DNA from 2 places in the Photobacterium atrarenae genome. Region 2 is predicted to be linked to the other one. Evidence: predicted binding sites of a transcription regulator. Region 2 holds the regulator's gene; the other holds the start of a gene.
The links. The regulator CRP, encoded in region 2, controls carbon source genes, mostly activating them, when cyclic AMP is high. The targets are predictions, from matches to a motif close to TGTGANNNNNNTCACA.
Positions count from the first base shown of each region.

Region 1 (7,544 bases), 630 kb from region 2:
GGTCCGTGGCATCGCCGTGGATCACATGGCGGCCGGCTTCCTGATGCTGCTTGGCGGAATCTTCCCGGGTTTCAATCCCCACCACCTGATCACCGAAACGGTTCACCAGTTCATCATAGGCGCCGGTGCCGATCCGCCCCATTCCCAGGATCATGATTTTCTTATCGCCCAGATCGATCAGGCGATCGCTCGGGTTGAGTTTCTCCGGTTCAAACTCCTTCAGCCATTTGGAGGCATCTTTATACAGGCGATGGCCGGCACTGTTCAGCGGCGCGGAAATCAGGAAAGAGATCGAAACGGCAATGGCAATTGCGACCAGGAAGCTGCCCGGTAACAGCCCCAGATTATAGGCCAACCCGCCGACAATCAGGCCGAACTCACTGTAGTTAAACAGGGTCAGGGTGCCCAGCATTGAGGTGCGCACCCGGAACCGGAACAAATTAAACACGCCGTAATAGAGGATCCCTTTCAGCGGCAGCAGCAGCAGTAGCAGCAGGGCCATCAGAAACCCGTCCAGGGTCGGCTCCTCTGACAGGCCGATGTTGAGGAAAAAGCAGACCAGCAGCAGCTCTTTGAGGTTGAACAGGGATTTAGACATCTCGGATGCTTTCGGGTGCGCAGCCAGCATCATCCCCATGATGAGCGCGCCGAGGTCGGCCTTCATCCCGACCGCTTCAAATAGCCCGGCACCGGCAACCAGGGCCAGGAAGATGCCGTAGAGCACCAGCATTTCACCGTGACCCGCCCGGTCAAGGATCTTAAACAGGGAAGGGCGCAGCAGCGGTAGGGCAAACAGCGCCAGGGCGGTGATCTCGGGAATTTTGCCAGTCGAGACCGTCAGGAAGATCACAGCGAAGATATCCTGCATTACCAGAATACCGATGGCCAGGGTACCGTAGGTGGCGTTGAGCTCCCCTTTTTCCTGCAGTGCCTTGATTGCAAAGACGGTACTGGAGAAGGAGAGCGCAAAGGCCAATAGCGCCAACTGCGTCAGATCCAGCTCGCTGAGCATCCCCAGGCCCAGCTGTTTCAGCGCCAGTAAGGCCAGGGTGAACAGCCCGGTGGTCAGCAGGTTATGCAGGGTGGCGCCGCCCCAGATTTCTTTTGCCAGCAGGGTTTTGATGTCGAGTTTCAGGCCAATCGAGAACAGCAGGAGTGTGACCCCCAGATCGGCCAGGGTCGAGAGTACTTCAGTCGATTGGTAGCCCGTAGAGTTCAGGGCGAAACCGGCGACCAGAAATCCCACCAGTGGCGGGAGCTTGCATCTGAGCGCGAGGTAGCCGGCCAGAAAAGCGGCAATGATGTAAATGAGTTCCATAGAGAGACTGATGTTCCTAAATTACTGTTATAACAAAACCAATCACGTTCAGCGCTGCCGTGATGGCGGTATGCGATATTATTTTTGCGGCGCAATATAGCATAAGGGGCATGTGCCTGTCCGGAACATGCCCCCGTTAAATTGTTACGATTTAATTGCTGGTGGGATGGGGAGTTGCCTGGTTATCGCCGGTCAGGATGACATCAGTCTTCCAGCAGGCGTTGCAGTAATACCCCGTTCAGCATCGCACGCTTGATCATCGAAAAAGCACCGATCGTTGGCTGATGATAGAGTTCAGAGGCGACAATCGGCAGATCTTTATGGAAGGTGGACAGTGACTGGGTTTCGATACAACGGCGGATTGCCGGGAAGACAATCTCCTTGGCGCCTGTGATCTGACCGGCGACTACAATCTTTTGCGGGTTGAACAAATTAATCGTCATCGCCAGGGCTTTCCCGAGGTGATTACCGACTTTGATCAGGGCTTGGCTTGCCAGCTCATCCCCTTTGTTGGCCGCCTCGCAGATGGCCGGCATGGTGACTTCTTCCAGCGTCTGTAAGCTGCTCGGGTAGCCTTGATCGAGCCGGCTCTGGACTTGCTGAATGATGGCCGGATCGGAAGCGACGGTCTCCAGGCAGCCGAAGTTGCCGCACTGGCATTTATCCCCGAGGGGATCAATTTGGATGTGGCCGATTTCGCCGACGTTGCGGTTATGGCCGAGGAAGACCTGACCATTGACGATGATCCCTGAACCGGTGCCGTGGTGGACGCTGACCAGAATGGAATCGCTGCAGTCCTGGCTGGCCCCAAAATAGTGTTCCGCAAGCGCCAGGCCGCGGATATCGTTGCCGACAAAACAGGATACGCCGAACGTGTCGCGGATCAATGTACCCAGCGGGAAAGGCTGGCTGATCTCGATATGCGGCATGTATTCAACGACACCATTTTCCGGATCAATCAGGCCCGGCAGGGTGATCCCAAATGCAACCAGCTCACGCATGACGCCCTGATTGTCCGCGATAAACTGGCGGATGTGACCAATCAGGCCGTCGGTGAGTGCCTGCTGGTCGGTGTAAACGAACGGATGGGCAGCGCTGGCCACATGCTTGCCGCTGAGATCAAAAATGGTGAGCTCAATATAGTCACGACCCAGACGGATCGCGATGGCGTGGAACGGGGTCGATTCGGTGGTCAGGGAAATAGCCCGGCGACCACCGGTGGAAGCTTGCTGCGCGACCTCTTTGATCAGGCCGCGCTCTAACAACTGGCGGGTAATTTTTGTCACACTCGCAGGCGCAAGCTGACTGACGTCAGCGACCTGAATTCGAGAAATAGGGCCTTGCAAGTCAATGAGTCTGTAAACTGCTGCACTATTGAGCTGTTTAACCAGATCAACATTACCAATTTGTCCGCCTGTCATAGTTTAGTTCTGCTCGTAATTGCCGTTAACAACCGTCGCCTGAACGTGGAAATCGCGATCAAAAACAGCCAGGTTAGCCACCATGCCTTTTTTGATAGCCCCCAGTGTCTTGTCCACGCCGATCGCGCGGGCAGGATACAGAGTAGCCATGCGTACTGCCTCGTCCAGGGCGATTCCTGCATGCTCAACACTGTTTTGAACCGCTTCAATCATGGTCAGTGCTGAGCCGCCAAGCGTGCCGTTTTCATCGACGCACTTGCCACCCCGGTAATATACTTTCTTACCGACAAAAATAAAGTGATCAATGTCTGCTCCTGCAGGCGCAGTTGCATCGGTAACCAGAACCAGCTTATCGCCTTTCAGGCGATGGGCGATTCGAATGTTGGCATAGTCGACATGGAAACCATCGGCGATGACGCCGGTATAGACTTCCGGGGTATCGTAAATGGCGCCGACCATTCCTGGTTCACGACCGGCAATCGGGCTCATGGCATTGAACAGATGGGTGGCAAAGGTGATCCCGGACTCAAACCCTTGGCGGGCCTCAACATAGGTGGCATTGGTATGTCCGGCGGAAACGATAATCCCGGCATCGGCCAACTGGCGGATGTGACTGTGATCGTTGCGCTCCGGTGCCAGGGTGACTTTGGTGATAATGTCGGCGTTATCGCACAGGGTACGGATCATCGCATCATCTGAGCGGCGAATATGCTCGACACTGTGGATGCCTTTTTTCATCACGTTCAGGTAAGGCCCTTCCAGGTGCAGGCCGAGCGAGTGATTCTGGTACTGGCTGTGATAGTCGCGTGCGGCTTTGATCGCGGCTTTCATATCTTCATCAGAAGAGGTGATCAGCGTCGGCAGAAAGCTGGTGCAGCCGGATTTCAGGTTAGCGCGGTGCATGGTGTGGATGGTGTCGGCGTTGATCTCGTCATTGAGCATGACACCGCCACAACCATTGAGTTGTAGATCAATAAAGCCAGGGGTGAGGTTGGCACCAGCCAGATCATAAACCTCAATGCCTTCAGGCAGTTCAGTTTCTGGGCAAACAGCATGAATGTTCACGCCGTCAATGATAACGGCGTGGTGATTCAGCACATCGCTCCCGGTAAAAATACGACAGTTGGTCAGCGCGTACATGAACAATTCCTTACAGGTGTTTGATATTGTCAGCTTCCAGTTCCTGGAAGTACTTCACAGTTTTTACTTTCAACTCCTGAGTGGATGGTTCATCGCAAACAATCAGGGACTTCGGATGCAGTTGCAGGGCGGAAACCGTCCACAGATGGTTGACCGATCCTTCAACCGCTGCTTCAAGTGCCTGGGCTTTGGCATGACCGGTCACCAGGATCATGATCTCTTTGGCATCGAGCAGGGTACCAACGCCTATGGTCAGGGCATATTTCGGAACCTGGTTGATGTTGCCTTCAAAGAAGCGGGAATTGGCAATCCTCGTGTCTTCCGTCAGAGTTTTGATCCGGGTCCGGGAAGAAAGTGAAGAGGCCGGTTCGTTAAAGGCGATATGCCCGTCGTTGCCGACGCCGCCCATGAAGAGGTGGATCTGACCGTAGGACTTAATTTTCGCTTCGTAACGCTGACATTCAGCTTCGTGATCTGCGGTGTTTCCGTTCAGCAGGTTGATGTTTTCTTCTTGAATATCAATATGGTTAAAGAAGTTGTTAAACATGAAGCTCCGGTAAGATTCCGGGTGGTCTGCCGGAATACCGATGTATTCATCCATGTTGAAGGTCACCACATGCTTGAAACTTACTTCTCCAGCTTTATAAAGCTCAATCAAGCGTTTATATGTTGCTAACGGAGTCCCGCCCGTTGGCAGGCCCAGCACAAATGGGCGTTCAGCTGTAGGTCGAAATTTATTAATACGATCAGCGATATAGCGTGCTGACCACAGTCCAACTTCTTTCGCATCTTGCAGTGGGATTAGTCTCACGGTGACACCTCATTCCAGTAGAAAACACAATAAAATCGTAGCGGATTCATCCTTTGTTTTGAATGATAAAATAAGTTTTATGATCGGGCTAGCAAAATCGCTCAGCTATAGCCTGAGCTGGTGATAATGATCACAATTGTTGAGGTTTTAATTTGCGGGTCAAAATTAATCTCTTACACTGCTGATAACTTAATCGGATAGCTAAAATAAGTTATCCCTACGACATCTGAGAAAACCACAGGGGGAATCAAGGTGAATATTCTTGGATATTTTCAAAAAGTCGGTAAGGCGTTGATGGTGCCAGTCGCCACATTGCCTGCCGCAGCAATACTGATGGGGGTTGGCTACTGGATTGACCCAACAGGCTGGGGGGCTAACAGTGCCGTGGCGGCCTTTATGATCCAAGCGGGTGCGGCCATTATCGACAATATGTCGGTCCTGTTCGCGGTCGGTGTTGCCTACGGGATGTCGAAAGACAAAGATGGTGCGGCGGCATTGTCCGGCTTTGTTGGCTTCCTGGTGGTGACCACCCTGCTGGCACCGGGTACAGTTGCACAGATTCAGGGACTTGAACTGAGCGAAGTTCCGGCGGCCTTTGGCAAGATTAAGAACCAGTTTGTCGGTATTCTGGTCGGTATTGTGGCAGCAGAAATCTATAACCGTTATTCCCATGTTGAGCTGCATAAAGCCCTGGCCTTCTTTTCCGGTAAGCGCCTGGTCCCGATTCTGATGTCTGTAGCCGGTATTTTCATGGCGTTTGTGCTGATGTTCATCTGGCCGACGGTGTACGGTGGATTGGTTTCCTTCGGTGAAGCGATTCAGGGACTGGGCGAAGCAGGTGCCGGGGTTTATGCCTTCTTCAACCGTTTGCTGATCCCTGTGGGTCTGCACCATGCGCTGAACTCTGTGTTCTGGTTTGATGTTGCCGGGATTAATGATATTCCTAACTTCCTCGGTGGCGCGAAATCATTGGCTGAGGGGACTGCCGTTCCTGGTGTGACCGGGATGTATCAGGCTGGTTTCTTCCCGATTATGATGTTCGGTCTGCCGGGGGCGGCGCTGGCGATGTACCATACAGCTAAAGCCAAGAATAAAGAGAAAGTTGCATCTATTATGATTGCCGCTGGTTTCGCCTCTTTCTTCACGGGTGTCACTGAGCCGCTGGAATTTGCCTTTATGTTCCTGGCGCCGGCACTGTATGTGCTGCACGCGCTGCTGGCAGGCCTGTCGGTTTACATTGCCGCTTCAATGCAGTGGATTGCTGGCTTTGGTTTCTCGGCTGGTTTTGTCGACCTGTTCCTGTCGACGCGTAACCCGCTGGCGGTGAACTGGTACATGCTGATTGTCCAGGGGCTGGTGTTCTTCGCACTGTACTATGTCATCTTCCGTACGGTGATTGTGAAGTTCAACCTGAAAACGCCGGGCCGTGAAGATGATGATGAGGGCACTGAAGACAGTGCAGCGACAGGCTCACAAGAAACCGGTGAACTGGCCAAGCAATACCTGAAAGCGTTGGGCGGCCACGGCAACCTGGAAAACATTGATGCCTGTATTACGCGTCTGCGTTTGACACTGAAAGACAGCAGCCTGGCTGATGAGAAAACCCTGAAAGCGCTGGGCGCGATGGGGGTTGTGAAGCTGGGAACCAACAACCTGCAGGTGATTCTGGGTCCACTGGCGGAGATTGTTGCCGGGGAGATGAAGAAAATTCCGGCTTCAGAAGATCTTTCTTCGGTGAAACTGCCTTAAGCGTCTGCTTCCCTGACTATAATCGACAGGATTTACTGGCGATATCTTTCAAGAAACCCTGCTTCGGCGGGGTTTTTTTATCCATATCGACAAACAATGCATACTATTTGTTGAGTCGTGACCCATATTTATGGATCATAGAGAATCCCAAATCCTGTAAGCACACGAGGTGTCTTTGATGAGTGAGTCTGAAGCTCGTCCAACTAACTTTATCCGCCAGATCATCGATGCGGATCTAGCCAGTGGCAAACATACAAGCGTTCATACCCGATTCCCGCCGGAGCCGAATGGCTACCTGCATATCGGTCATGCAAAATCCATCTGCTTGAACTTCGGCATAGCTCAGGACTATCAGGGCCAGTGTAATCTTCGTTTTGATGATACCAACCCTGAGAAAGAAGACATCGAATACGTTGAGTCGATTAAAAACGATGTGAACTGGCTGGGCTTTGAGTGGGACGGTGAGATCTGTTACTCATCAAACTACTTCGACCAGCTGTACGGGTTTGCAATTGAATTGATTCAAAAAGGCTTAGCCTATGTTGATGAGTTAAGCCCTGAACAGATCCGCGAGTTCCGTGGTACCTTGACTGAGCCGGGTAAGCCAAGCCCTTACCGCGATCGCCCGGTCGAAGAAAGCCTGGCGCTGTTCGAGTCGATGAAAAGTGGCGAAGTGGAAGAAGGAAAGATGTGCCTGCGCGCCAAGATCGATATGGCGTCACCGTTTATGGTGATGCGTGATCCGGTGCTGTACCGCGTGCGCTTCGCAACTCACCATCAGACTGGCGACAAGTGGTGCATCTACCCGATGTACGATTTCACCCACTGTATTTCGGATGCGCTTGAAGGGATCACTCACTCGATCTGTACCCTGGAGTTTATGGACAACCGCCGTCTGTATGACTGGGTCCTGGATAACATCACCATCGATGCTCGCCCGCACCAGTATGAGTTCAGCCGTCTGAACCTGGAATACACCGTGATGTCGAAGCGTAAGCTGAACCAGCTAGTGACTGAAAATCTGGTTTCTGGCTGGGATGACCCACGGATGCCAACGATTTCGGGCCTGCGTCGTCGTGGCTTCACGCCGGCTTCGATCCGCGAG
Region 1 is NZ_CP101508.1:875,968-883,511, forward strand. It holds gene NNL38_RS04365 (cation:proton antiporter domain-containing protein) at 1-1,318, opposite strand, end outside; gene nagC (DNA-binding transcriptional regulator NagC) at 1,522-2,739, opposite strand; gene nagA (N-acetylglucosamine-6-phosphate deacetylase) at 2,743-3,879, opposite strand; gene nagB (glucosamine-6-phosphate deaminase) at 3,890-4,690, opposite strand; gene nagE (N-acetylglucosamine-specific PTS transporter subunit IIBC) at 4,943-6,439, shown strand; gene glnS (glutamine--tRNA ligase) at 6,618-7,544, shown strand, end outside.
Region 1: nagE (N-acetylglucosamine-specific PTS transporter subunit IIBC) is a predicted target of CRP. The motif match lies at 4,810-4,825, and genes of this name have one in related genera.

Region 2 (7,544 bases):
GAGGGCGGCATTATTTCTCCGACGCCTGAATTCATTCAGGGGGTTCGTGAGCTGTGTGACAAGCACAATGCGCTGCTGATCTTTGATGAAGTTCAAACCGGGAACGGCCGTACCGGTGACTTCTTTGCCTACGAAGGCCTGGGCGTCACCCCGGATATCCTCAGCACTGCGAAGTCGCTGGGCGGTGGCTTCCCGATTGGTGCCATGCTGACCACCACAGAGCTGGCCAAGCACCTGAAAGTGGGCACGCATGGTTCGACCTATGGCGGTAACCCGCTGGCGTGTGCTGTTGCTGAAGCCGTAATTGATGAAATATCCAAGCCTGAAGTGCTGGAAGGCGTGAAACAGCGTGAGCAGTGGTTCCGTGACGGCCTGGCGAAAATTAATGCCAAATACCCAATTTTCGCCGAAGTGCGCGGTAAAGGCCTGCTGCTGGGTGCGGCCCTGAACGAGGAGTGGCAGGGGCGTGCGCGTGACATCCTGGTCGCTGCTGGCGAAGAAGGCCTGATGGTACTGGTTGCCGGTGCTAACGTGGTGCGCTTTACCCCGTCGCTGGTAATTGACAAAGCCGACATTGATGAAGGCCTGGCACGTCTGGAGCGTGCAATCGCCAAACTATACCAATAAGTCCTATCTGATTGATTGCAGCGGCTGACAGGAGCTGGCCGCTGCGTTTTTGCCTGCGTAGAAGACAGGTCACCCACACCAATTTATAACGATAAGTTAGTGGCGTCATGCCGCTACCTGCATCTGGAGGGAGTGCGATGCTGGTTATTCGTCCGATTACAGAAGCCGACCTGCCGGCGCTGATGCAATGTGCAGAAGAGTCTGGGCATGGTTTTACCTCACTACCGGTCAATGAAGAGATCCTGAGCAATCGGATCGCCCATTCGGTAGAAAGTTTTGCCAAGCAAGTGACCAAGCCGGGGCCGGAAGGCTACCTGATGGTTGCGGAAGATACGGAAACCGGAGAGATTGCCGGTACGACAGCGATTGAAGCTGCCGTCGGGCTGGACACCCCATTTTATACTTATCATTTGAGCACCGTGGTCCATTCATCCCGTCGCCTCAACGTCCACAATGTGGTGAAAACCCTGACCTTGGGCAATGACTACACCGGGGTGAGCGAACTATGCACCTTGTTCCTGCGCCCGCAGTGGCGGGAAGGACTGAACGGCCGTTTGCTGTCCAAGTGTCGCTTCATGATGCTGGCTGAACACCCGGAGCGTTTTGATAAGACGATTATTGCGGAAATGCGTGGCGTTTCTGATGACGAAGGCCACTCGCCATTCTGGGAGTGGCTCAAAGAGCATTTCTTCTCCATTGATTTTACCCTGGCCGATTACCTGACCGGGATTGGCAAGAAAGGCTTTATCGCCGATCTGATGCCGAAGCTGCCGATTTACGTCAACCTGCTGAGCCCGGAAGCCCAGGCAGTGATTGGCGAGGTGCATGAAAAGACCCGGCCGGCACTGCGCCTGCTGGAAAAAGAAGGCTTCAGCTGCAAGGGTTATGTTGACATTTTTGATGCCGGCCCGACGGTGGAATGTGACGTGCGCCATATCGAGTCGGTCCGCCATTCTCAGCGCCTGACCGTTGCCATCGGCGAGGTGGTCGATGGGGGCGATTGTATCCTCAGTAATACCTCGTTCGAGAATTTCCGTGCCGTGGTTGGCAAGGTGGCATTGCAAAGCGAGAAGCAAGTGGCAGTGATGAGCGCTGAAATGGCAGAAGCACTGCAAGTACAAGCGGGCGATCAGGTTCGCCTGATTGAGCAATAACAGACGGGAGAACATCATGACACAATGGATTGCGGGTAAATGGCAACCTGGCCAAGGCGAAGCGATGCAGTCGCTTAACCCATTTAGCGGTGAGGTGATCTGGCAGGGCCAGAGCGCGACGGCTGAGCAGGTGGAGCAAGCCGTTGCCAGTGCCCGTCAGGCACTACTGAGCTGGCGCAAGACCGATCTGAGCGAGCGCCGGGCAATTGTTGAACGGTTTGCTGAGTTGGTGAAAGAGAACAGCGAGCACATTGCCCGGACGATTGCCGAAGAAACCGGTAAGCCGTTGTGGGAAACCCGCACCGAAGCCGGCGCTATGGTGGGCAAGATTGCCATTTCCCTGCGCGCCTATGAAGAGCGCACAGGCTATAAGCAGAAAGAAGTTGCCGGCGGTACCCAAGCCGTGCTACGCCACCGTCCGCTGGGCGTAATGGCCGTCTTCGGCCCGTACAACTTCCCGGGCCACCTGCCCAACGGCCATATTGTTCCGGCTTTGCTGGCGGGCAACACCGTGGTCTTCAAGCCGTCGGATCTGACGCCGAAAGTGGCGGAAGAAACCATGAAGCTGTGGCAACAGGCCGGCCTGCCGGATGGCGTGATCAACCTGGTCCAGGGCGCGCGTGCGACCGGTGAAGCCCTGGCGGGCTCACATGGCATTGACGGCCTGCTGTTTACCGGCAGTGCCAATACCGGCCATATCCTGCACCGTCAGTTTGCCGGTCAGCCGGGTAAAATGCTGGCGCTGGAAATGGGCGGCAACAACCCGATGGTGATCTCCAAAGATTATGGCGAGCTCGATGCCACTGTCTACACTATTATTCAGTCGGCCTTTATCAGTGCCGGTCAGCGTTGCACCTGTGCCCGTCGTCTGTACCTGCCGAAAGGCCCTGAAGGTGATGCTGTCTTGGCGCGTCTGGTTGAAGCGGCGTCTCAGCTCAACGTTGATGGCCCGTTTGCCGAACCGCAGCCGTTTATGGGCCCGCAGATCTCGGTTGCAGCTGCGGACAACATTATCCGTGCCCAGGCCAACCTGGTTGAGCTGGGTGGTGAGATGCTGCTGGAAGCCAAGCGTGGTCAGGGGGCGGTGGTGACACCGGGGATCATCGAAGTCAGCAAGATTGCTGAGCTGCCGGATGAAGAATACTTCGGTCCGCTGCTGCAGGTTGCACGCTATGACGATCTGGCGCAAGCGGTTGAGCTGGCCAATGACACGCGCTATGGCCTGTCAGCTGGTCTGGTCAGCACCCAGGACGATGAATGGCAGTACTTTATCGACCATATTCGTGCCGGGATTGTGAATCGCAACCGTCAGCTGACCGGGGCCAGCGGTGATGCGCCGTTCGGTGGTCCGGGCGCTTCCGGTAACCTGCGTCCGAGCGCGTACTATGCCGCCGATTACTGTGCGTACCCGATGGCCTCAATGGAAGGCGAGCACACCGAACTGCCGGCACAATTGTCGCCGGGGATCACTATGTAAGTCGCGCCGGCCGCGACACCGCGATTAGGTAAGGGGAACAAGTATCATGGAAAGGGTCGAGCAATTGTTTAACGCGCTGTGGCAGGATTATACCCAGCGCTTGTGTCCATCAGCCGCGCAGGTCCATGACCTGCTCGAGGAAGATGAACCCCTGCTCAACGATCATATCGCGCTGCGGACATTCAACCTGCCGCAGGTCGGTCTGGATCGTCTGGCGGCACCATTTATCGCCATTGGCTATAAGCCTTGCGGTAAGTACCACTTCGAAGCGAAAAAGCTGTATGCCGAGCACTTCGAGCACCCGAATCCGGCGGCGCCGAAGGTGTTTATCAGTGAGTTGCTGGTGGGTCAGTTCTCATCCTTGCTGCAGCAGACGGTACGTGATCTGGTGAACCAGGTGCCGGATGCGGCGCTGAAGGATCCGGCATTCCTCTACGGTGGCCGGTTGTGGGATCTCGATTATGCCACCTATGAGCTGTTGTCGGCGGAAAGTGAGTACGCCGGCTGGGTTGCGGCCCATGGCTTTGGTGCTAACCACTTTACCGTCAGCGTCAACCAGTTGGAGCAGTTTACTGAGGTACGCGAGGTGAATCACTTGCTGCGTCATAATGGTTTTGCGATCAATGAAGCGGGCGGTGAAGTGAAAGGCAGCCCGGCAGTGCTGCTGGAGCAGTCATCGACCATGGCCGATCGGGTACCGGTGAGCTTCCTGGATGGGATCCGTGAGATCCCGGGCGGCTTCTATGAGTTCGCCAAGCGCTATCCGACCGAAGATGGCGAGCTGTATCGCGGTTTTGTCGAAGCATCAGCCGATAAGATCTTCGAAAGTACAAATCAGTGATGGCGTGATCATCAGATATCCGGCGAAGCGCGAACCGTTTCGCTGAGCACTCAGCAGCCAGGGTAAGGTAACTACCCTGGCTGTTTTTTTCTAAGTGAGTAAAGTTGGTAATGGCTCGTGCTGGTTGTCGAGTGGTGGCACCCAGTCGCTTTCCTGATCCTGGTGGCGGCTTTCGGGATCTAGCGGCGGTTGTTGTTCCAGGTAATGGCGCGGGTCGCTAAAGCCGGTCATCTCGATGGTGGCGGGCAGTGCCTGCAAAACGGCTGGTGGTGTTGTGCTGGTGTTGGGGGCAAAACGCTCGATATCCATATCGTGACTTTCCGCTGCTTGTTGATGTGGTTGGTATCGTTCGCCAGTTGCTGCGTTGCTATCGGGCCGCAATGGCGGAGGATACTGATCCCATTGATATGCTCAATTTAGCAGCAAATATGCAGAGTGCAAGGGCGGAGAGGCGCCGGAAGTTAGGTCCAAATCACGGCGATGAAAAAAGCCGCACGGGGTGCGGCTTTTGAACGATTGAGCGGTCGGCGTTTAGCGAGTGCCGTAAACGACAATGGTTTTGCCGTGGGCTGAAATCAGGTTTTGTTCTTCCAGCATCTTCAGGATACGGCCGACGGTTTCACGTGAACAACCGACGATTTGACCAATTTCCTGACGCGTGATCTTAATCTGCATACCGTCCGGGTGGGTCATGGCATCTGGTTGCTTGGCCAGGTTCAGCAGGGTTTGGGCAATCCGACCGGTCACATCCAGGAAGGCCAGGTCACCGACTTTCTGGCTGGTGACTTGCAGGCGGCTCGCCATTTGCGCAGAAAGACGCATCAGGATATCCGGGTTGACCTGGATCAGCTGACGGAATTTCTTAAAGGAGATTTCAGCCACTTCACATGGGGTCTTGGCACGAACCCAGGCGGTACGCTCCTGGCCTTCTTCGAACAGGCCCAGCTCGCCAATGAAGTCGCCCTGGTTGAGGTAAGACAGGATCATCTCCTTGCCTTCTTCATCCTTGATCAATACGGCAACAGAACCCTTGACGATGTAGTAGAGTGTTTCTGCTTTCTCGCCGGCATGGATCAAAGTGCTCTTTGACGGGTATTTGTGGATGTGGCAATGGGAAAGAAACCACTCTAGCGTTGGATCTGTTTGAGGTTTACCTGGAACCATATTACTAACTTCCTCTGCGTTTGTTGCCCAGCAATGACATCCCTATAATTCGCGGCTGGGCATCACAATAACATTGTTCGCCGACTAGGATATGCCAGTCAGCCGCTGGGCTGCAAGCTCACGTGAATAATTAGTTGAGAGTTTATCTTTTTTCGCCGGGTTTTTCTTGATATTGATCTATCTGAAATTGGCATTTTGCCGTTGTAACTGTGCACATGATCACACACTTGTGAGATAGTGTCTGAAACCCCTGTCAGCAGTAAGGAGTAAGCAATGCAATCGCGAGTGAAATGGGTCGAAGAGATGACGTTTTTAGGTCAGTCCAACTCCGGCCACAGTGTGGTGATGGATGGCAATGGCGGGGCGACCGCACCGAGCCCGATGGAGCTGGTGCTGATGGCCGCCGGTGGCTGCAGCTCGGTTGATGTGGTGGACGGGCTAAAATCTGCCGGCCAGAAAATTACCGGCTGTGAAGCGCAAATTTCCTCCGAGCGCCGGGAGCAGGCACCGCGGATTTTTACCACGGCTAACCTGCATTTTGTGGTCACCGGTCACGACTTAGATGAAGCCCTGGTTGCCAAGACTGTAGCCGATTCGCTGGAGAAATACTGCTCGGTGTGCCTGATGCTGGGCGAAGGGGTGGAAATGACCCACTCCTGGGAAGTGGTTCCGGCCTAAACGGAGACGTGACGAGAAGGGCTGCCTTCTTGTCACGTCCCGGTGACAGGGCCGTCGTTGGCTTAGCCAATCTTCCCGGTTTCGATCAGCTGTTGGATCAGGGGCCGCATGATCAGCTCCATGGCGAAACTCATCTTGCCGCCCGGCACTACCAGGGTATTGTGGCGCGACATGAACGAGCCTTGGATCATTGCCAGCAGATACGGGAAATCGACATTTTTGATGCCGCGGAAACGGATCACCACAAAGCTCTCGTCCAGGCTGGGGATCGCCTTGGCGGTAAACGGGTTGGACGTGTCGACCGTCGGGACCCGCTGGAAGTTGATGTGGGTGCGGGAGAACTGCGGGGTGATGTAGTTGAGGTAATCATCCATCGAGCGGACCACCGACTCCATCACCGCTTCCCGGGAGTGGCCGCGGTCGCGGGTATCGCGGACAATTTTCTGGATCCATTCCAGGTTAACGATCGGCACCATGCCGATCAGCAAATCCACATGTTGGGCGACGTTGACATCGCCATCCACCACCCCACCGTGCAGCCCTTCATAGAACAACACATTGGTATTTTCCGGCAGATCCTGCCAGGGCGTGAAGGTGCCCGGCATCTGGTTATAGGGCACGGCTTCGTCAAAGGTGTGGAGATAGCGGCGAAATTTCCCGCTGCCGTCGTCGCCGTACTGGCGGAAAAAGTTCTCCAACTGGGCAAAGTCATTGGCCTGGGGACCAAAGTAACTGATGTGCCGGCCTTGTTCTTTTGCCTTGCGGATCTCGACGTCCATTTCCGGACGGGTGAAGCGGTGGAAGCTGTCGCCTTCCAGCCAGGCCGCATTGATGCCCATCATGTTGAACATTTTGCGAAAGGCTTCGGAAGTGGTCGACGTTCCGGCGCCCGAAGACCCCGTAACTGCAATAATTGGATGTTTTGCAGACATGACAAACCCTGTCGTTAACAATAACGGAAAGAGTTATTAACAGGCGAGCAGGGGGCAGGTCAAGCCGGATTGTCAAAATTGCAGGGGATCTGCCGCGATCGCGGAACGTTACGTACCCAGTTGGCGGCGAAGTTTGATATCGACCGTTTCATGCAGCTCGGAGAACACAATCACCGCTTCGCCGCTCTGCAGTTGCTGGCGCACGTGGCTGACCTTCTCGCGCATGCTGAGCTCCTGCTCACCGTAATCGGTGCCCTCACGCAGCACGAAGTGCTCAATCAGGTTGGTCAGGGTGTCCGGGTCGATCTCTTGCCAGGGAATAATCATGGTAAAACTCTACGCGCAATGTCAGATACTACGTCGATTATATTGACAATTTCATCGCTTGTAGAGTTCTCATCCCATGGTTTGAGCGCGACGGGTTCAGGTGCTGTGCCCAGTACGGGCTTCAAACCAGGCCGGGACGGTGTGTTCAAGCCAGAACTGTGGCTTGTTCCACGATCCGGCGACGAACCCGACATGGCCGCCATATGGACTGAGGTGGTAGTCAATGTTGTCAGGCAAGGGGGAGCGCGGGATCACGGCCGGGGTCATAAACGGATCGTCGGCGGCATGGATGATCCGCAGCGGGATGGTGATGTGCTGGAGCTTGTCGAGCCCGCTGCACTGGC
Region 2 is NZ_CP101508.1:241,692-249,235, forward strand. It holds gene NNL38_RS01155 (aspartate aminotransferase family protein) at 1-627, shown strand, start outside; gene astA (arginine N-succinyltransferase) at 765-1,781, shown strand; gene astD (succinylglutamate-semialdehyde dehydrogenase) at 1,798-3,258, shown strand; gene NNL38_RS01170 (DUF1338 domain-containing protein) at 3,305-4,099, shown strand; gene NNL38_RS01175 (hypothetical protein) at 4,190-4,408, opposite strand; gene crp (cAMP-activated global transcriptional regulator CRP) at 4,631-5,263, opposite strand; gene NNL38_RS01185 (OsmC family protein) at 5,537-5,941, shown strand; gene NNL38_RS01190 (phosphoribulokinase) at 6,004-6,873, opposite strand; gene NNL38_RS01195 (YheU family protein) at 6,982-7,200, opposite strand; gene NNL38_RS01200 (hydrolase) at 7,297-7,544, opposite strand, start outside.